One region of the Allobosea sp. MMO-172 genome, then DNA from elsewhere that is predicted to be linked to it. Evidence: predicted binding sites of a transcription regulator. Region 1 holds the regulator's gene; each other region holds the start of a gene.
The links. Region 1 encodes LexA, which represses DNA repair genes until DNA is damaged. Its sites were predicted from a motif close to TGTTCNNNNTGTGTTCNG; they were not measured.
Positions count from the first base shown of each region.

Region 2: a site for LexA is predicted at 1,787-1,804, ahead of WFK61_RS02855 (DNA recombination protein RmuC). Genes of this name have one in related genera too.
Region 3: a site for LexA is predicted at 2,280-2,297, ahead of WFK61_RS14450 (2'-5' RNA ligase family protein). Genes of this name have one in related genera too.
Region 4: a site for LexA is predicted at 2,318-2,335, ahead of ruvC (crossover junction endodeoxyribonuclease RuvC). Genes of this name have one in related genera too.

Region 1 covers NZ_JBBCUM010000024.1:13,310-17,573, forward strand. Annotated here, with positions in the region: gene trpC (indole-3-glycerol phosphate synthase TrpC) at 1-523, shown strand, start outside; gene moaC (cyclic pyranopterin monophosphate synthase MoaC) at 520-1,002, shown strand; gene WFK61_RS24460 (molybdopterin molybdotransferase MoeA) at 1,060-2,271, shown strand; gene lexA (transcriptional repressor LexA) at 2,352-3,065, shown strand; gene WFK61_RS24470 (ComEC/Rec2 family competence protein) at 3,059-4,264, opposite strand, start outside.
Region 2 covers NZ_JBBCUM010000001.1:601,524-605,787, reverse strand. Annotated here, with positions in the region: gene WFK61_RS02860 (HAMP domain-containing methyl-accepting chemotaxis protein) at 1-263, opposite strand, end outside; gene WFK61_RS02855 (DNA recombination protein RmuC) at 571-1,755, opposite strand; gene def (peptide deformylase) at 1,869-2,405, shown strand; gene fmt (methionyl-tRNA formyltransferase) at 2,556-3,485, shown strand; gene truA (tRNA pseudouridine(38-40) synthase TruA) at 3,485-4,237, shown strand; gene WFK61_RS02835 (hypothetical protein) at 4,250-4,264, opposite strand, start outside.
Region 3 covers NZ_JBBCUM010000008.1:219,071-223,334, reverse strand. Annotated here, with positions in the region: gene WFK61_RS14465 (ArsC family reductase) at 1-131, opposite strand, end outside; gene WFK61_RS14460 (phosphoribosyltransferase family protein) at 257-826, shown strand; gene WFK61_RS14455 (glutathione S-transferase N-terminal domain-containing protein) at 860-1,567, opposite strand; gene WFK61_RS14450 (2'-5' RNA ligase family protein) at 1,685-2,269, opposite strand; gene WFK61_RS14445 (M20/M25/M40 family metallo-hydrolase) at 2,473-3,852, shown strand; gene WFK61_RS14440 (enoyl-CoA hydratase/isomerase family protein) at 4,131-4,264, opposite strand, start outside.
Region 4 covers NZ_JBBCUM010000004.1:334,383-338,646, forward strand. Annotated here, with positions in the region: gene WFK61_RS08800 (hypothetical protein) at 22-516, opposite strand; gene WFK61_RS08805 (GNAT family N-acetyltransferase) at 513-1,004, opposite strand; gene ruvA (Holliday junction branch migration protein RuvA) at 1,001-1,618, opposite strand; gene ruvC (crossover junction endodeoxyribonuclease RuvC) at 1,785-2,297, opposite strand; gene WFK61_RS08820 (sulfite exporter TauE/SafE family protein) at 2,461-3,240, shown strand; gene WFK61_RS08825 (YebC/PmpR family DNA-binding transcriptional regulator) at 3,367-4,113, opposite strand; gene WFK61_RS08830 (TIGR00282 family metallophosphoesterase) at 4,215-4,264, opposite strand, start outside.

The sequences.
Region 1 (4,264 bases):
CGACGCGCCCTCCTTCCAGGGCCAGCCGGAATTCCTGACCGCAGCGCGCGAGGCCGCCGGCCTGCCGGCGCTCCGCAAGGATTTTCTCTATGAGCCCTATCAGGTCTACGAGGCCCGCTCCTGGGGCGCCGACTGCATCCTGATCATCATGGCCGGCGTCGACGACGCCACCGCAAGCGCCCTGAACGAGACCGCGCGCGAGCTCGGCATGGACGTGCTCGTCGAGGTCCATGACGATGCCGAGCTCGACCGGGCGCTGAAGCTCGAAAGCCGCCTGCTCGGCATCAACAACCGCGACCTGCGCAGCTTCAATGTCGATCTCGCCGTGACCGAGCGGCTGGCCCCGCGCGTGCCTGCCGACCGCATCGTCATCAGCGAGAGCGGCATCTTCACACATGAAGACATCGCCCGGCTCAACCGGATCGGCGTGAACACCTTCCTCGTCGGCGAGAGCCTGATGCGGCAGGCCGACGTCACCGCCGCGACGCAGGCGCTGCTCACCGGCAAGGCCGTCGCGGCGTGAGCCGGCTCAGCCATCTCGACGCGCAAGGCCAGGCGCATATGGTCGATGTCGGCGGCAAGGCCGAGACGACCCGCATGGCGATCGCCGAAGGCCAGGTCGTCATGGCACCGGAGACGATCGCGATCGTGCGCGACGGCAACGCCAAGAAGGGCGACGTGCTCGGCACCGCGCGCCTCGCCGGCATCATGGCGGCGAAGCGCACGCATGAGCTGATCCCGCTCTGCCACCCGCTGTTGCTCAGCAAGATCGCCGTCGATCTTGAGATCGACGAGGCCCTGCCGGGCGTGCGCGTGCGCGCCGAGGTCAGAATGAAGGGCCAGACCGGCGTCGAGATGGAGGCGCTCACCGCCGTCTCCGTCGCCTGCCTGACGGTCTACGACATGGTCAAGGCCGTCGACCGGGCGATGCGGATCGAGAATATCCGTCTGCTGCACAAATCCGGCGGCCAGTCCGGCGACTACGAGGCTAAAGTTGGTTAGAGGAGTGAGCACGATGGCGTCCGAAAACCGGTTCCCACTTTTCGGCATCGTGCTCTGATGGCGCTCACTCCGGTCCCCGTCGCGCGCAAGGCGCTGCTCGACAGCATTCCGGGGCCGACGGGAGCGGAAACCCTGCCGCTGGCGCAATGCGCCTGGCGGGTGCTCGCCGGCGAGGTCAAGGCGCTCAGGACCCAGCCGCCCTTCGCCAATTCTGCCATGGACGGCTACGCCGTGCGCGGCGACGAGATGGCGGAAGGCGTCTCGCTCTCGGTCATCGGCGAATCCGCCGCCGGCCGGGCCTATGAGGGTGCCGTCGGGCCGGGACAGGCCGTGCGCATCTTCACGGGCGCGCCGATGCCTGACGGAGCCGACACCATCCTGATGCAGGAAGACGCTGACGGCGTCGGCAGCCCGGTCATCCGCGTCCGCATCCCGCCGGCCAAGGGCAAGTTCCTTCGCGCCGCCGGGCTCGATTTCCACGCGGGCGACGTCCTGCTTTCGGCCGGCCGCGTGCTCGACAGCGCGGCGCTCGGGCTTGCCGCCGCGATGGGACATCCGGCCCTGCCGGTCAGGCGCAAGCCGCGGGTCGCGATCCTCGCCACCGGCGACGAATTGGTGGCGCCGGGCGAACCGGTCGGGCGCGACCAGATCGTCGCCTCGAACTCGTTCTCGCTCGCGGCGCTTGTCGAGAAGGCCGGCGGCACCGTGCTCGATCTCGGCATCGCGCGCGACGACCATGCCGATCTGGCCAGCAAGATCGCAAGGGCGAGCGAGGCCGATGCCGATGTGCTGATCACGCTCGGCGGCGCCTCCGTCGGCGCGCATGACCTCGTTCAGGAGGCGCTGACGCGCGCCGGCATGACCCTCGGCTTCTGGAAGATCGCGATGCGGCCGGGCAAGCCGATGATGACCGGCCGGCTCGGCCGGATGGTCGTGGTCGGGCTGCCGGGCAACCCGGTCTCCTCGATCGTCTGCGGCCATCTCTTCGTGCTGCCCTTGATCGAGGCGCTGCTCGGCATCGCCGATGCCGATCGCGACCGCAGCATCCCCGCCATCCTCGGCCGCGACATGCCCGGCAATGACGAGCGCGAGGACTATCTGCGCTCGGAGTTGATTCTGACTCCGGAAGGCTGGGTCGCAACGCCCTTCGACCGGCAGGATTCCTCGATGCTCGGCACGCTGGCGCGCGCGCAAGCCCTCACGATCCGCCCGGCCCATGCCGCGCCGGCCAGGAAGGGCGACCCCTGCCATATCCTGCCCTTGCGGTAGCAGCTTGCGGAACACAAGCAGAACGCGTATGGTGTTCGTGCTTTGTTTCGAATCTGCGCTTTGAGGGGCTGGCGGCGACCATGCTGACACGCAAGCAACACGAACTCCTGCGCTTCATCCAGGAACGCTTGCGCGAAAGTGGCGTGCCCCCTTCCTTCGACGAGATGAAGGACGCGCTCGACCTGCGCTCGAAATCCGGCATCCACCGCCTGATCATGGCGCTGGAGGAGCGCGGCTTCATCCGCCGCCTGCCGAACCGCGCCCGCGCGCTCGAAGTCATCAAGATGCCGGACGGGCTCGGCGCGCCGCAGCCGCGGCCCCGCTTCAGCCCCGCCGTCGTGCAGGGTGGTCTCGGCGCGCAGCCGAGCGTCGCCAAGCCTCGCCCCGCTGCCATCGAGGACGACAGCCGGCATTCCATCGCCATTCCGGTCATGGGGCGGATCGCGGCAGGCACGCCGATCTCGGCGATCCAGAGCCGCAGCCACACGGTCTCGCTGCCGCCGGACATGCTCGGCTCGGGCGAGCATTACGCGCTGGAAGTACGCGGCGATTCGATGGTCGAGGCCGGCATTCTCGACGGCGACACGGTCGTCATCCGCAGGCAGGACACCGCCAATACCGGCGACATCGTCGTGGCGCTGATCGACGACGAGGAAGCGACGCTGAAGCGCCTGCGCAAGCGCGGCTCCTCGATTGCGCTCGAAGCGGCGAACCCGGCTTACGAGACCCGCGTGCTCGGCCCCGACCGGGTCAAGATCCAGGGCCGCCTCGTCAATCTGATGCGGCGTTACTGAAGGCGCTCGACATCCGCATCGGCTTCGCTCTCGATCGCTGACGCGGGTTGTACCGTCGCAGGCTGACCGGCCGACCGGTTTGCAACCTCAACCGGACGAGGCTCACGCCGGCGACTCCAGGGGCGATCGGCGGCGCTTGGTTCCGAGGTTCGACTGCTCCACCCTGCCGTCGTCCGGTAGAGCGAGGTCGCACCGTCGCGCGTGAGCGCCATGCGCTCGACCAGCCTGGCCTTGCAGGCTCCGCTCCAGGGGATGGCGGTGACGACGAGGTCGGCGCGCAGGCAATCCTCGATGATGGCAAGGCGCTCGCGCGTATAGGAGACCGTGCGCTTGTCGGCTGTCTGCGCCACGCAGGCCAGGCGGTCGCAGGCGATGCCGTTGCGCAGCGTAGGATCGTCCGGCGAGCGGTTGTCGCCATCGGCCGCAAGCCATTGCTGCAGGACGAAGCGGCTGGGCTTGCCCGCGATCGCGAGGCGTCCGTCCGGCCCGCGCACCGCCAGCCCGGAGCCGTCGCGCTCGATCAGGATTTCCGGCCGCTCCGGCTTGCCGGCTATCGCCACGCCGAGGATGAGCGGCACGGCGGCCAGCCAGCGCCAGCCCGTGGTCCAGAGCGTCAGCCAGAGCAGCGCCATCGCGAAGCAGGCCAGCACGGCCGGGCCGAAGGCTGCGATCGTCACGGTGGAATGGTCGATGGTCGCAACCCAATGCGCCACCCTGAGCACGACATCGGAGGCGAGCCCCATCAAGGCCCAGGCCGGCCAGTCCAGTCCGAACGGGTAGGCCAGCACGCCGAACACCGCCGCCGGCATCACGAAGAGCGAGACGAAGGGCAGCGCCATCGCGTTGCCGAGCAGGCCGAAGGGGTTGAAGGTCTGGAAATGATAGGCGCCGAAGGGTGCGGTCGCGGCCGTCGCCAGCATGGTGGTGACGAGGATGCCGAGCGCCACCGTCCAGATCGGCCCGAGCGGCCAGGGCAAGGCCGGCGGCGGCTCGCTGCGGTCTCTTCTCTCCCAGCGCTCGGCGAAGGCGATCAGCGCCGCGACCGCACCGAAGGACATCTGGAAGCTTGGGCCGAGCAGCGCCTCCGGCTCGCGCAGCAGCACGATCATGGCGGCGAGCGCGAGGTTGCGCATGCTCAGCGCCGCGCGATCGACGAGGATCGCGCCGAGCATAACCAGCGTCATGATCAGCGAGCGTTC
Region 2 (4,264 bases), on a different contig from region 1:
ACCGCGTCCTGAACGCTCTTCAGCGCGTTCGTCCAGGTGATCTGGTTGCTCTGCGCCTTCCAGATCGTATCGACGATGTTGACCGCATACATGTCGCTGACGGTCCGCAACTGCTCCATCGGGATGACGTTGTTCTGGACCACTTCGTCGATGCGCTGCGTCACGGATCGAAGGGCGAGGAAACCGCAGGCGCCGACGATGAGGACGCAAAGCGTCAGCGCGACGAGCGCGCCCGCCAGCTTGGTCTTGATGCTCAGGGCCATGATGAACTTTCCGGGGAGAGGCCGCGATCGCGATGATGAGGAGAGGCGGTGATGGTCTATGTGGATATGCCTATTTTCTAGGCAATCGTCAGGCTCGTCCGGTTCGAATCATGACAGGCGACTGTATTCGGGTTGCGATTTCTCCTGAAATTTTCAGAGAATGCTTAAGGTTGCTCTAACGGAAAGCGCAGGCGACGGCGCGCATGAGTTGCGCTGCCCTGCTGCGTGACAGGGGGCTGGTCGAGGGCTCAAGCGCTGGCGCGGCAGCGCTGTCCGACGATCGCTTCTGGCCGTGGACTCCGGGGCGCTATTCGGCCGCGCGCTTCAGCTCCAGCCCCTTGGCGAAGGGCAGCTTCGGCTCGCTCTTCTCGTCGTCGAAATCGAGCGCGCCGATCTTCTCGGCGCGGCTGGTGACCTTGCCGGCCGAGGTCTTGATCTGGCCGACATCGTCCTGCGCCTGCCGGAAATGTGTGTCGAGCTTGTCGACGCGCTCGCCGAGACGGCGCACGTCGTCGAGCAGCTTGCCAACCTCGGTCTGGATCACCTGCGCCTCTTCGCGCATCCGGGCATCGCGCACCAGCGATTGCATCAACTGGATCGCCAGCGCCAGCAGCGAGGGCGAGACGATCATGATGCGGGCCCGGTGCGCCCGCTGGACGACATCGTCGAAATGCTCGTGTAGATCGGCGTAGATCGATTCCGAGGGCACGAAGAGCAGCGCCACGTCCTGCGTCTCGCCGGGCAGGAAATAGCGCTCGGCGATATCCTTCACATGCACGCCGACATCGCTGCGCACGCGCTGGCCGGCGGCCTTCTTCGCCTCCTCGCCGCGCGCCTCGCGCAGCAGCGTGAAGCTCTCCAGCGGGAACTTGGCGTCGATGACGAGGCCGCGCCCGTCGCCCGGCAGCGTGACGAGGCAGTCCGGCCGCTTGCCGTTCGAGAGTTGGGGCTGGAAGGCGAAGAAGGCGGCGGGCAGGCCGTCGCGGATGATCGCCTCCATTCGGCCCTGGCCATAGGCGCCGCGTGCCTGCTTGTTGGCGAGCACGTCCCGGAGCGTCACGACCTCGGAGGTGAGGTCGGTCAGGTTCTTCTGGGCGTGGTCGATTACCGCCAGCCGCTCCTGCAGCTTGCCGAGGCTTTCGGTGGTCTGCTGGACATTGCGTTCGAGCCCGGCACCGACCTGCTGGCGCAAGCCGTCCATCCGCTCGGCGACGAGCCTTGCAAGATCGCCCTGCCGGGTCGAGAGAATCTCGGCCATGGACTGCATCCGGCCGGCAAGCTCGGCCTGCTGGCGGTTCATCTCCGCGACCTTGTCGTCCATCTCGCGGGCGCGCTCGGCCGCCATCGCGGCCTCGATCGCGCGGCTCTGGCCGCCACGCCAGCCGGCGATCACCGCCAGCAGCAACAGGACGAGGCTCGAGACCCCGAAGCCGATGATAGCCTCGGCCCAGGTCACCGGGCGTTCCAGCAAGGTGAAGGCGATCTCGTTCATCGCAGAAGCCTAGCCGATTCGGCGGGGAATGGCGAACGAAAGCGGAACAGTTTGACCGCTCCTCCACAAATGCTTATGTCCCGGGCTCAACAGCTCTTTTCCCTTGGAATCCCATGGCCATTCGCCCGCTCGTCATCCTGCCCGACGCCCAGCTTCGCCTCGTCTCGAAGCCGGTCGAGGCGGTCACGCCCGAGATCAAGACCCTGGTCGCGGACATGTTCGAGACGATGTACGACGCGCCGGGCATCGGGCTGGCAGCGATCCAGATCGGCGTGCCGCTGCGCGTGGTGACGATCGACCTGTCGAAGCCCGAGGCGAAGGAAGGCGAGGAGCCCGAGCCGCGGAAGCCGCAGGTCTTCATCAACCCGGAGATCACCTGGTCCTCTGACGAGTTCAGCGTCTACGAGGAAGGCTGCCTCTCGATCCCCGAATATTACGAGGAGGTCGAGCGTCCTGCCGAGGTGAAGGTCCGCTTCATGGATCTCGACGGCAAGACGCAGGAGATCGCGGCGGATGGTCTGCTCGCCACCTGCCTGCAGCACGAGATCGACCATCTCAACGGCGTGCTCTTCATCGACCATCTCTCGCGTTTGAAGCGCGAGCGCGTCACCAAGAAATTCGCCAAGTCGGCCAAGCGCTCGGCGGCCTGAGGTTTCCAATCCGCGCCCGTCATCCCGGACGGAGCAAAGCGCAGAGCCGGGATCCATGCCGGAGCGCCGGTGGGAAAGGTTCCGAAATGGATCCCGGGTCTCCCTGCGGTCGCCCGGGATGACATTCGTTTTTTAGGTAAGGTCGAGCGTATGAGTTTGCGCGTCATCTTCATGGGCACGCCGGATTTCGCCGTGCCGGTGCTGACCGAGATCGTCGGCCAGGGCCACGAGGTCGTTTCCTGCTATACCCGCGCTCCGGCGCAGGCTGGCCGTGGCCTCGAACTGAAGCCCTCGCCGGTGCATCGCGCCGCCGAGCGCTTCGGCATCCCGGTCTTCACCCCCGCCACGCTGAAGACGCCGGAGCAGGCCGAGATCATCGCCTCGCATCAGGCCGATGTCGCCGTGGTCGTCGCCTATGGCATGATCCTGCCCCAGGCGATCCTCGATCTGCCCGAGCTCGGCTGCCTCAATCTCCATGCCTCGCTGCTGCCGCGCTGGCGCGGCGCGGCGCCGATCCAGCGCGCGATCATGGCGGGTGATGCCGAAAGCGGCGTCTGCGTCATGAAGATGGAGGCCGGCCTCGATACCGGCCCCGTCGCCATGGTCGAGAACCTGACGATCGGCCCGGACATGACGGCCGGTGAATTGCACGACCAGCTCAGCATTCTCGGCGCCGACCTGATGGTGCGCGCGCTCGCGGCGCTCGGCCGCGGTGGGCTGCAGTTCACGCCGCAGCCGGAAGAGGGCGTGACCTATGCCAGCAAGATCACCAATGCCGAGGCGAAGCTGAGCTGGGCCCTGCCGGCGCAGCAGGTCCATGACCTCGTGCGTGGCCTCTCGCCCTTCCCGGGCGCCTTCGCCGAGATCGATCTCGGCAAGGGGCCGGAGCGGTTGAAGATTCTCCGCACCGCCCGTGCCGGCGGCGCGGCCGAGCCCGGTACGCTGCTCGACGACGAGAGCACGGTCGCCTGCGCCGTCGGCGCGGTGAAGCTGCTGCAGGTCCAGCGCGCCGGCAAGGCGCCGATGAGCGGGGCCGAGTTCCTGCGCGGCGCCCGGCTCGGAGCCGGCAGCAAGCTCTGATGCCGCGCTACAAGCTCGTCATCGAATATGACGGCACGCCGTTCTCGGGCTGGCAGCGCCAGCTCAACGGCCCGTCCGTGCAGCAGAGCGTCGAGGAGGCGGTCGAGGCCTTCTGCGGCCATCCCGTCCGGCTGCATTGCGCTGGCCGGACCGATGCCGGCGTTCACGCCACCCATCAGGTCGCCCATGTCGATATCGACAAGGAGTGGCGCACCGATGTCGTGCGCGACGCCACCAATGCCCGGCTGAAACGGATTCCGGTCGCGGTGCTCAGCGCCGAATTGGTGCCCGACGATTTCGACGCCCGCATCTCGGCGCGGCGCCGCTACTACGTCTATCGCATCCTCGATCGCCGGGCCCAGCCGGCGCTCGACCGGGACCGGGTCTGGCATGTGCCGGTCAAGCTCGATCACGAGGCGATGGACCGCGCCGCCAAGGCCCTGCTCGGTCAGCACGACTTCACCACCTTCCGCGCCGCCGAATGCCAGGCCAACAGCCCGATCCGCACGCTCGACCGCTGCGATGTCCGCCGCGAGGGCTCCGAGATCGTGGTCTATGTCCACGCCCGCTCCTTCCTGCATCATCAGGTCCGCTCGATCGTCGGCTGCCTGAAGATGGTCGGGATGGGGCGCTGGCCTGAGAACAAGGTCGGCAAGGTGCTGGCCGCGCGCGATCGCTCGCAATGCGCCGCACTGGCGCCTTCCTGCGGGCTGTATCTCGCCGGCGTCGATTATGTCGAGCCGTCAGGCTGAGGCTTGGAGCCTTCAGAACAGCCCGAA
Region 3 (4,264 bases), on a different contig from region 1:
TCAAGCGAGGCCTTGTCGATCCCGCTCGCCTTGTAGTCGTGGAAGGCGGCCGCGACACCATGGCCGTCGAGCCAGACGCGCGCTTTCTTCATCGTGTCGCAATTTTTGATGCCGTAGATGGTGATCGTCATGCCGTCGTCCGAACCTCGTGAAGCCGCACGGCATCCGCCGCACGGCTGTCATCACGGTTCGCCGGCCGGGCGGCAAGCGGGCATGACAGGCGGGGCGGCAGCGCCGGATACAGGCAGGGATTAGCATGGATACCGCGTCAGTCTCCGCGCCAAAAATGCCGGATAGCCCGGCTTTTCCCCATCGGCGCTGGAAGGACCATCCCGTCCCCGGAGTCGACTTTCCCGATGCCACGAGTTTCACCAGCGATCCCCGCTGGATGCGGGCGGCTTGCGAGGCTCTCTCAGCCCGTCTCGACAAGGAGATCGACCTCCTCGCCGGCATCGATATCGGCGGCTTGGGCTTCGCCGGCGCGCTGGCGCTGCGCAACGGCCTCGGCTTCATCGATATCCGCAAGGTCGGCTCGATCCGCGCCGATGTCGTCCGCAGCCTCGCGGCCAATTACGAGCTCGGCAACGGCATCGCCCTGTCGAAAGGTCAGGCGCTGGACGGGCGTGAGGTCGCCATCATCGACGATTGCCTGATGACCGGCGGCACCGCGCTGGCGACGGCGCAGCTGCTGCGCCGGCTCGGCGCACGCTGCACGCATGCGCTCTTCGTCTTCGAGCTCGAAGGCCTCGGCGGCCGCGAGCGGCTGGCTCAGGGCGGGATCGCCGTGCACACCCTGCAGAAGCTGCCTCCGGCCCAGCCCAAGTAGCTCCTCGGACCGGGCCAGAGAAGTGGCCGGCGCTCAGGCCGGGCGCTTGGGGCTGTCGAGGCCGCGCTGCACGGCCGGGCGCGACAGGCAGCGCTCCAGCCAGATCGGCACGTGGGTCAGCTTCGCATAGTCGACGAGTTCGCCCGCACCGTAGAAGCCGACGAGATTGCGGACCCAGCCGAGGATCGCGATATCGGCGATGCTGTAGTCGTCGCCCATGATCCAGGTGCGGCTCGCCAGCCGGTCCTCGAGCACGCCGAGCAGGCGCTTGCTCTCGCTGGCGTAGCGGTCACGCGGGCGCTTGTCCTCGTATTCGCGGCCGGCGAATTTATGGAAGAAGCCGAGCTGGCCGAACATCGGGCCGATCGCCGCCATCTGGAAGAACACCCACTGGATGGTCTCATAGCGGGCGGCGGGGTCCTTCGGCAGGAGCTTGCCGGTCTTCTCGGCGAGATAGAGCAGGATCGCGCCGGATTCCCACAGGCCGAACGGCTTTCCGCCCGGGCCGTTGGGATCGATGATCGCGGGGATCTTGCCATTGGGGTTCAGCGACAGGAATTCCGGGCCCCAGGTCTCGTTCTTGCCGATATCGATGAGATGCGGCTCGTAGCGCAGCTCCAGCTCCTCCAGCGCGATCGAGACCTTCACGCCGTTGGGCGTCGGCAGCGAATAGAGCTGGATGCGGTCGGGATGCGCTGCCGGCCAGCGCTTGGTGATCGGAAAAGCGGACAAATCGGCCATGACAGGCTCCGTCTGAATCGGATGAGGCTTCGGCCGGAACGATAGAGCCGGCCACGCCCAAAGCAACGGCACGCAGCCCGGATTGCCGCAAACCGGCCTTGCAAGGCTGCATGGAAGTCAGTCCAGCGGCCAGGTGCCCAAGATCACGTACTTCCTGTTATCGATACTCTCGATCAGCACGAACTCGCGCACCTGCCAGCGCAGCGCGGGCAAATCGATCGGCTCCCGACGTTTCCGGTCGTAGAACAGCGTCACATGCGGCTGGAAGCTCGACCCATCGACTTTAAGCCCGGCACGCCGCAAGTCATCGAGGAGCGTGGCGGACAAGCTGTCGGCAGCGAGCAGATCCGCCCGCGTCGTCAGGGACAACGCGTAGTTCGGGGCTGCCCCGAAGCTCGCCGCCTGATTGAACATGACGGCAAAGGAGGTCTGCCGGATCGCGTCGGCGACCCTGCGCGCCATCGCAATGTTCTGCCCGAACGGCCCATCGGGGACGGCGATGCCCCGCAAGGTCACATGATACTTGTCCGGTCCGCGCGGCGGCCTGGCTGGAACAAGGCGCTTGTGCAGATCACGCGCCAAGCTATCGATCCGCGACCGCGCCTCCGCATCCGGAAGGAGCGCGAAGAAATAACGGGGTGGGCGACCGCCCTCTCGCGGCCGAAACGCTCGCCCACCGTTGAGGTCGAGCACGAGCTGCATCGGCGCATCATAGAACAAAACAAGAACTTAACAAGCAACGATTCGACCGGCGAAAATCGCAAGGCTGCCAGTCGCAGCGACACCCCTGCCCGCGCTTGAGCGCCGCAGACCCCGCGTCTAGGCTGCCCTCGGCAGCCGAACGGCCGCCGCTTGCGCCCCCGCTCGTCGGGCGGCACGGATTCCTCTCCTGTCAGGCATTGGCTATGGCTTCCTCAGACGCACTCGCCGCGGTCTTCGAGCATATCGAGACCAACCGCAGCGCCTTCCTCGACCGCCTCATCGCGTATCTGCGCCATCCCAGCATCAGCGCCGAGAATATCGGCATCGCTGAGGTCGGCCTGCTGCTCGTCGACATGCTGACCGATATCGGCCTGGAAACCAGCCTCATCCCGACCGAGGGCCACCCGGTCGTCGTCGCGCGCTGGGAGAAGGCGCCGGGCAAGCCGACCGTGCTGCTCTACGGTCATTACGACGTGCAGCCGCCGGACCCGCTCGACAAATGGGTCTCGCCGCCCTTCGAGCCGACGATCCGCGACGGAAGGCTCTATGCGCGCGGCGTCGGCGACAACAAGGGCCAGCATTTCGCCCAGATCCTCGCGATCGAATCCCATCTCAAGGTCCATGGCGAACTGCCCTGCAACGTCATCCTGGTCCTTGAGGGCGAGGAGGAGATCGGCAGCCCGAACATCGCCGGCTTCGTGCGCGCCAACCCGCATTTGCTCAAGGCCGACCTCGCCGTCACCGCCGACGGCCCGCGCCATGCCAGCGGCGCGCCGACCATCAAGTTCGGCTCGCGCGGCGTCGTCTCCTTCGACCTGCGCTGCCGCCATGCCAGCCGCGACGTCCATTCCGGCAATTTCGGCGGCGTCGTGCCGAACCCGATCTGGACGCTGGTCCATCTCCTCGCGACGATGAAGAACCCCGAGGGCGAGATCACCATCGAGGGCCTGCATGACGGCATCGAGCCGCCGAAGGCGGAGGAGCTGGAAGCGGTCGATCGCCTGCCGCTCGACATCGAGGCCTTCAAGAAGGGGCTGAGCCTCACCCGCCTCGACGCGCCCGCGGATCGCCCGTTCTACGAGCGCCTCTGCTTCCGGCCGACGCTGACGATCAACGGCTTCCATGGCGGCTATGGCGGGCCGGGCACCAAGACCGTGCTGCCGAACGAGGCGCTGGTGAAATGCGATATCCGCCTCGTCGAGGCGCAGGACCCGGAGGACATCCTGCGCAAGGTCAGGGCTCACGTCGAGAAGCATGCACCGGAGGTCGAGTTCATCGCCGAGGAGAAGGGCATGCAGCCCTCGAAGACCTCGATCGCCTCGCCCTATACCGCGCCGCTGCGCCGCGCCTTCGTCGCCGCTCAGGGCGAGGAGCCGCTGCTGATCCCGGCCGGCTTCGGGAGCCTGCCGAACTACGTCTTCACCAAGATCCTCGGCATCCCTGCCTTCGTGACGCCTTACGCCAATCACGACGAGGCCAACCACGCCCCGAACGAGAACATGACGCTGGACTGCTTCTATAGCGGCCTGCGCACCGGCGCGGCCCTGCTGCACGAGCTCGGACAGTTGGGAAAGCAGGGCTGAAGGCAGGCGCTACGGCACGCCTCCTCCGTCATGGTCGGGCTTGTCCCGACCATCCACGTCTTCTCTCTTCGAGGATCGTGTTCAAGACGTGGATGCTCGCCACAAGGGCGAGCATGACGCTCAAACCACAAACGCGGATCATCCCGGACAAGCCGCGAAGCGGCGCCGATCCGGGGTCCATGCCGGAACCTTCATCGGGGTCGCTCCGGAATGGATCCCGGGTCTCCGCTTCGCTCCGCCCGGGATGACGGCGTGGTTCCGGTGAAAATCTGGAGGGGCTACCTGCCCTGCCAGTTCGGCGTCCGCTTGCCGAGGAAGGCTTCCATGCCCTCGCGGAAATCGGCGCTGGTGTAGCAGAGCGTCACGAGGTCGTGGCCATCGATGCCGGCAGCGGTCGCGGCGGTCAGGCGGC
Region 4 (4,264 bases), on a different contig from region 1:
GGCCGGAGCGTTTGGGTTCGCTCACGACAACTCCTGTTCAAGAACGGGCAGGGCGCGCGGCTGCGCCAGTTTCCAGAAGGCGCCGCACAGGACGAGTGCGGCGCTTGCTCCGGCAAAAGCGGCGATGAGCGCGATCTGCGTATCGCCGGTTATGGCGAGGGAGCCGATGCCGCTCAGTGCTGCCCCGCCAAGCGAGCAGATCAGCAGAAAGCCTGTGCAGGACGGGGCACGCCTATGGAGCATTCCGGCGAGGACACCCGTGCTCACGGCCGGGGCTGTGCCGAGAACATAAGCCATCTGGATCGCAATCGGAGACAGGAGCTGATGCGACATGGCGTAGAAGCGCCCAAAGTCCGGCGATGCCCGCAGTACCGTTCCGGTCGGCCCTTGTTGAAAGAACGTGTCGAAGAGGCCGAAAGCCATGAGGATGCAGACAAGCCCGACCAAAGGCCCCGCAAGCCCGAAACCGAGCGCGGCGAACAAGAGCAGGTATTGCGTGCCCAGCCGCCCGCTCACAGCGCGATCTCCAGCTCGATGGCGTCGTGGATCGGGATGTCCTTGTACCCTGTCCTGATGATGTTCGGCTCGACCGAGCGATAGTGGTCGATCGCTTCGAGATAAAGGCCGGAGAGACGGAAGCCGCGGCGCTGGTAGAAGGTCATGCCGGGCATATTGTCATTGGTCAGCATGGCCTTGAGCCGTTTGGCGCCGGCCTTGCGCGCCGCGAAGATCACGGCGTCGAGCATCTGGATCGCGACGCCTTCGCCCGGCTTCAGCGAATGGAGCGCGCAGAGATAGGCGCTGTCGCCTCGCACGGTCCAGCTCGCCAGCGCCGCCGTCTTGCCCGACGGTTCGAACAGGCCGAGCGCGTCGATCTCGGCAACGTCGTAGACGTGCAGGTCGATCATCATGCTATGCGAGCCCCAGCTCGCCAGCATGATGCGGCAGAGCTCGGTCTTGTCTGTGACGACGCGCAATTGAAGCTCGTCGGGCGCTTCGCTCACTTCGCCAGTTCCTTCAGGCCCAGCTTGATGAGCTGGGCCGTGCCGGCCCCATCGCCGGCGGCCTTGGCGGCAGCCGCCACGGCCGCCACCGCCTGCGCCTGAGGATAGCCGAGATTGGCGAGCGCCGACACGGCGTCGGCGATCGGCTGCGGCAGTTTCCTGTCTTCCAGCGCGCCGGACAACTGCACGACGCCGGGGTCGATATGGCCGAAGGCCGGCGCCTTGTCCTTGAGCTCGGCGCAGAGGCGCTGCGCCAGCTTGGGGCCGACGCCGGGCGAGCGGGCGATGGCGGCCTTGTCATTGGTGGCGATGGCGGTGGCGAGCGCACCGGGGTCCAGCGTCGAAAGGATGGCGAGCGCGACCTTGGCGCCGACGCCCTGCACGACCTGCATAAGGCGGAACCAGTCGCGCTCGACATCGGACAGGAAGCCGTAGAGGCGGATCGCATCCTCGCGGACATGGGTCTCAATCGAGAGCGCGGCAGCCTCGCCGGGCTGGGGCAGGCGCTGGAGCGTGCGCGCCGAGCACTGCACGACATAGCCGACGCCCTGCACGTCGATGATGACGTGATCCTCGCCATAGGAGTCGATCAGGCCCTTGAGCTTGCCGATCATTGATTTCCTCCAGGCGTCATCCCGGGCGACCGCAGGGAGACCCGGGATCCATTCCGGAGCATGTCTCGGTGAGGTTCCGGAATGGATCCCGGATCTTCGCTCCGCTCCGTCCGGGATGACTCAGGCGAGGGAGTGTCGCGAAAAATGTCGATCGGCAGCATGGGGCTCATGATGCCTTCATCTGCGCGACCAGCGCTTTCATGCCGCGATGCTGGGCGTGGCAGATCGCGACGGCGAGTGCGTCCGCGGCATCGGCCGAGCTTGTCTCGGCCTTCGGCAGGAGCACGCGGATCATCGCCTGGACCTGCTTCTTGTCGGCATGGCCGACGCCGACCACGGTCTTCTTGACGAGATTGGCGGCGTATTCCGCGACATCGAGCCCGGCGAGCGCCGGCACGACCAATGCGATGCCGCGGGCCTGGCCGAGCTTCAGCGCCGATTGCGGGTCGCGGTTGATGAAGGTCTCCTCGACGGCGGCCTCGTGCGGACGGTGCGCGGCGAGGACCTTGTTCAGGCCCTCGTGCAACTGCCGCAGGCGCTGGCCGAGCGACAGCGTGCCGTCGCTCTCGATGCAGCCGCAGGCGACGAAGGAGAGCTTGCTGCCTTCCGAAATCACGATGCCCCAGCCGGTTTTGCGGAGGCCGGGATCGATGCCGAGGATGCGAATCGGAGGAGCCATGATGCCTGCAAACTAGCGGATGTTTCGGATTTGTCCCGCGCCGAGACGGGCGACGGGACGGGGCGGGATGAATTCCCCTGATCGATGCCATCAAAAAGGAAAGTTGTTCTTGCTACCGGCGCGCGGGCATGGTTCGCCGCATCTTTCTTCTCCAGCCGGCTCCATGTTCTCGATCCTGTCTTCCTTCATGCCGGGCGTCGGCGCCGACGGCATCGCCGTCCTGCTGGCCGCGACCTTGCTCGGCGGGCTGGTGCGCGGCTTCACCGGCTTCGGCTTCGCCATGGTCTTCATGCCGCTGGCCTCGGTCGTGCTCGGGCCGGTCGCGGCGCTCGGCCTGATCTGGTTCATCGACCTGCCCTTTGCGCTGCCGATCGCGGCGCGCAGCGCCAGGACGGCCGAATGGCGCGAAATCCTGCCGCTGCTCCTGACGGCGACGCTGGCGCTACCGGCCGGCATCTGGCTGCTGATCTGGCTCGACCGCGAGACGATGCGCTGGGTTCTGGCCTCGCTCGTGCTGATCGCGGTCGCGCTGATGGCATCGGGCTGGCGCTATCACGGACGGCCGACGATCCCGCTCTCGCTCGGGGTCGGCGCGCTGTCGGGACTGTTCAATGGCATGGCCTCGATCGGCGGCATGCCGCTCGCGGTGTTCTGGCTGGGAGCGCAGCGCAACGACCGGCACAAGACGCGGGCCAATCTGCAGGCCTTCTTCGGCGTCTCGACGCTGATCAGCGGCACGGTGCTGTGGTGGAAGGGGATTCTGACCGGCGGAGCCCTGCTGATGGCGGTACCGCTCTTCGCGGTCTACGGCATCGGGCTTTGGGCCGGGACGCATGGCTTCCGGCTGGCCTCGGAGGAGACGTTCCGGCGCGGGGCCTATCTGGTGATTTTCTTGAGCGCGCTGATCAGCCTGCCGCTGTGGGATGTCGTGATCGGGCGGTAGGCGGAGGCTGTATCGTCATGCTCGCCCTTGTGGCGAGCATCCACGTTTTGAACACGGCTTTGCACGAAGGAAGACGTGGATGGTCGGGACAAGCCCGACCATGACGTGGAGCGCGCTGGCTTCGGCTCAGGCGCTGAGCTTCGCCATGATGTCGTCGGCGATCTCGAAATTGGCGAAGACGTTCTGGACGTCGTCGTCGTTGTCGAGGGCCTCCATCAAACGCATCATCGAGCCGGCCTTGTCCTCGTCGAGCGGGGCGGTCGTCGTCGGGCGCCAGACGGGCTTGGCCGATGCGGGGGCGCCGAGCGAGGCTTCGAGCGCCTTGGAGACCTCGTTCAGCGCGTCGAAGGCGCAGAGGATGGTGTGGCCGTTCTCGTCCGAGATCACGTCGTCGGCGCCGGCCTCGATCGCGGCTTCCATCAGCTTGTCGGCGTCGCCTGCTTCCGGCGGATAGGAAATCTCGCCGACGCGGTTGAACATGAAGGAGACGGAGTTGCTTTCGCCGAGCGCGCCGCCAGCCTTGGTGAAGTAGGAGCGAACGGCGGAGGCGGTGCGGTTGCGGTTGTCGGTCAGCGCCTCGACGATGACGGCGGCGCCGCCCGGGCCGTAGCCCTCGTAGCGGACCTCGTCATAGTTGTCGCCTTCGCCGCCGGCCGCCTTGTTGATGGCGCGCTGGATGTTGTCCTTCGGCATGTTCTCGGCGCGCGCGGCGAGCACGGCCATGCGCAGGCGCGGGTTCATGTTGATGTCGGGCATGCCCATCTTGGCGGCGACGGTGATTTCGCGGGCCAGCTTCGAGAACAGCTTGGAGCGCACGGCATCCTGCTTGCCCTTGCGATGCATGATGTTCTTGAACTGTGAATGGCCGGCCATGGGAGCTCGTTACCTTCAGAGGTTGCGGCGGAAAGCGCTGGAAGCCGGCCTTATAGGCGCCGGCTCTGCCCGCGTGCAAGCGCTGCGCGCGCCGGAAAGCGTCAGGAAATCCAGGCTTCGGGCACGGCCTGGCTGAGATGCGGGCCGACAC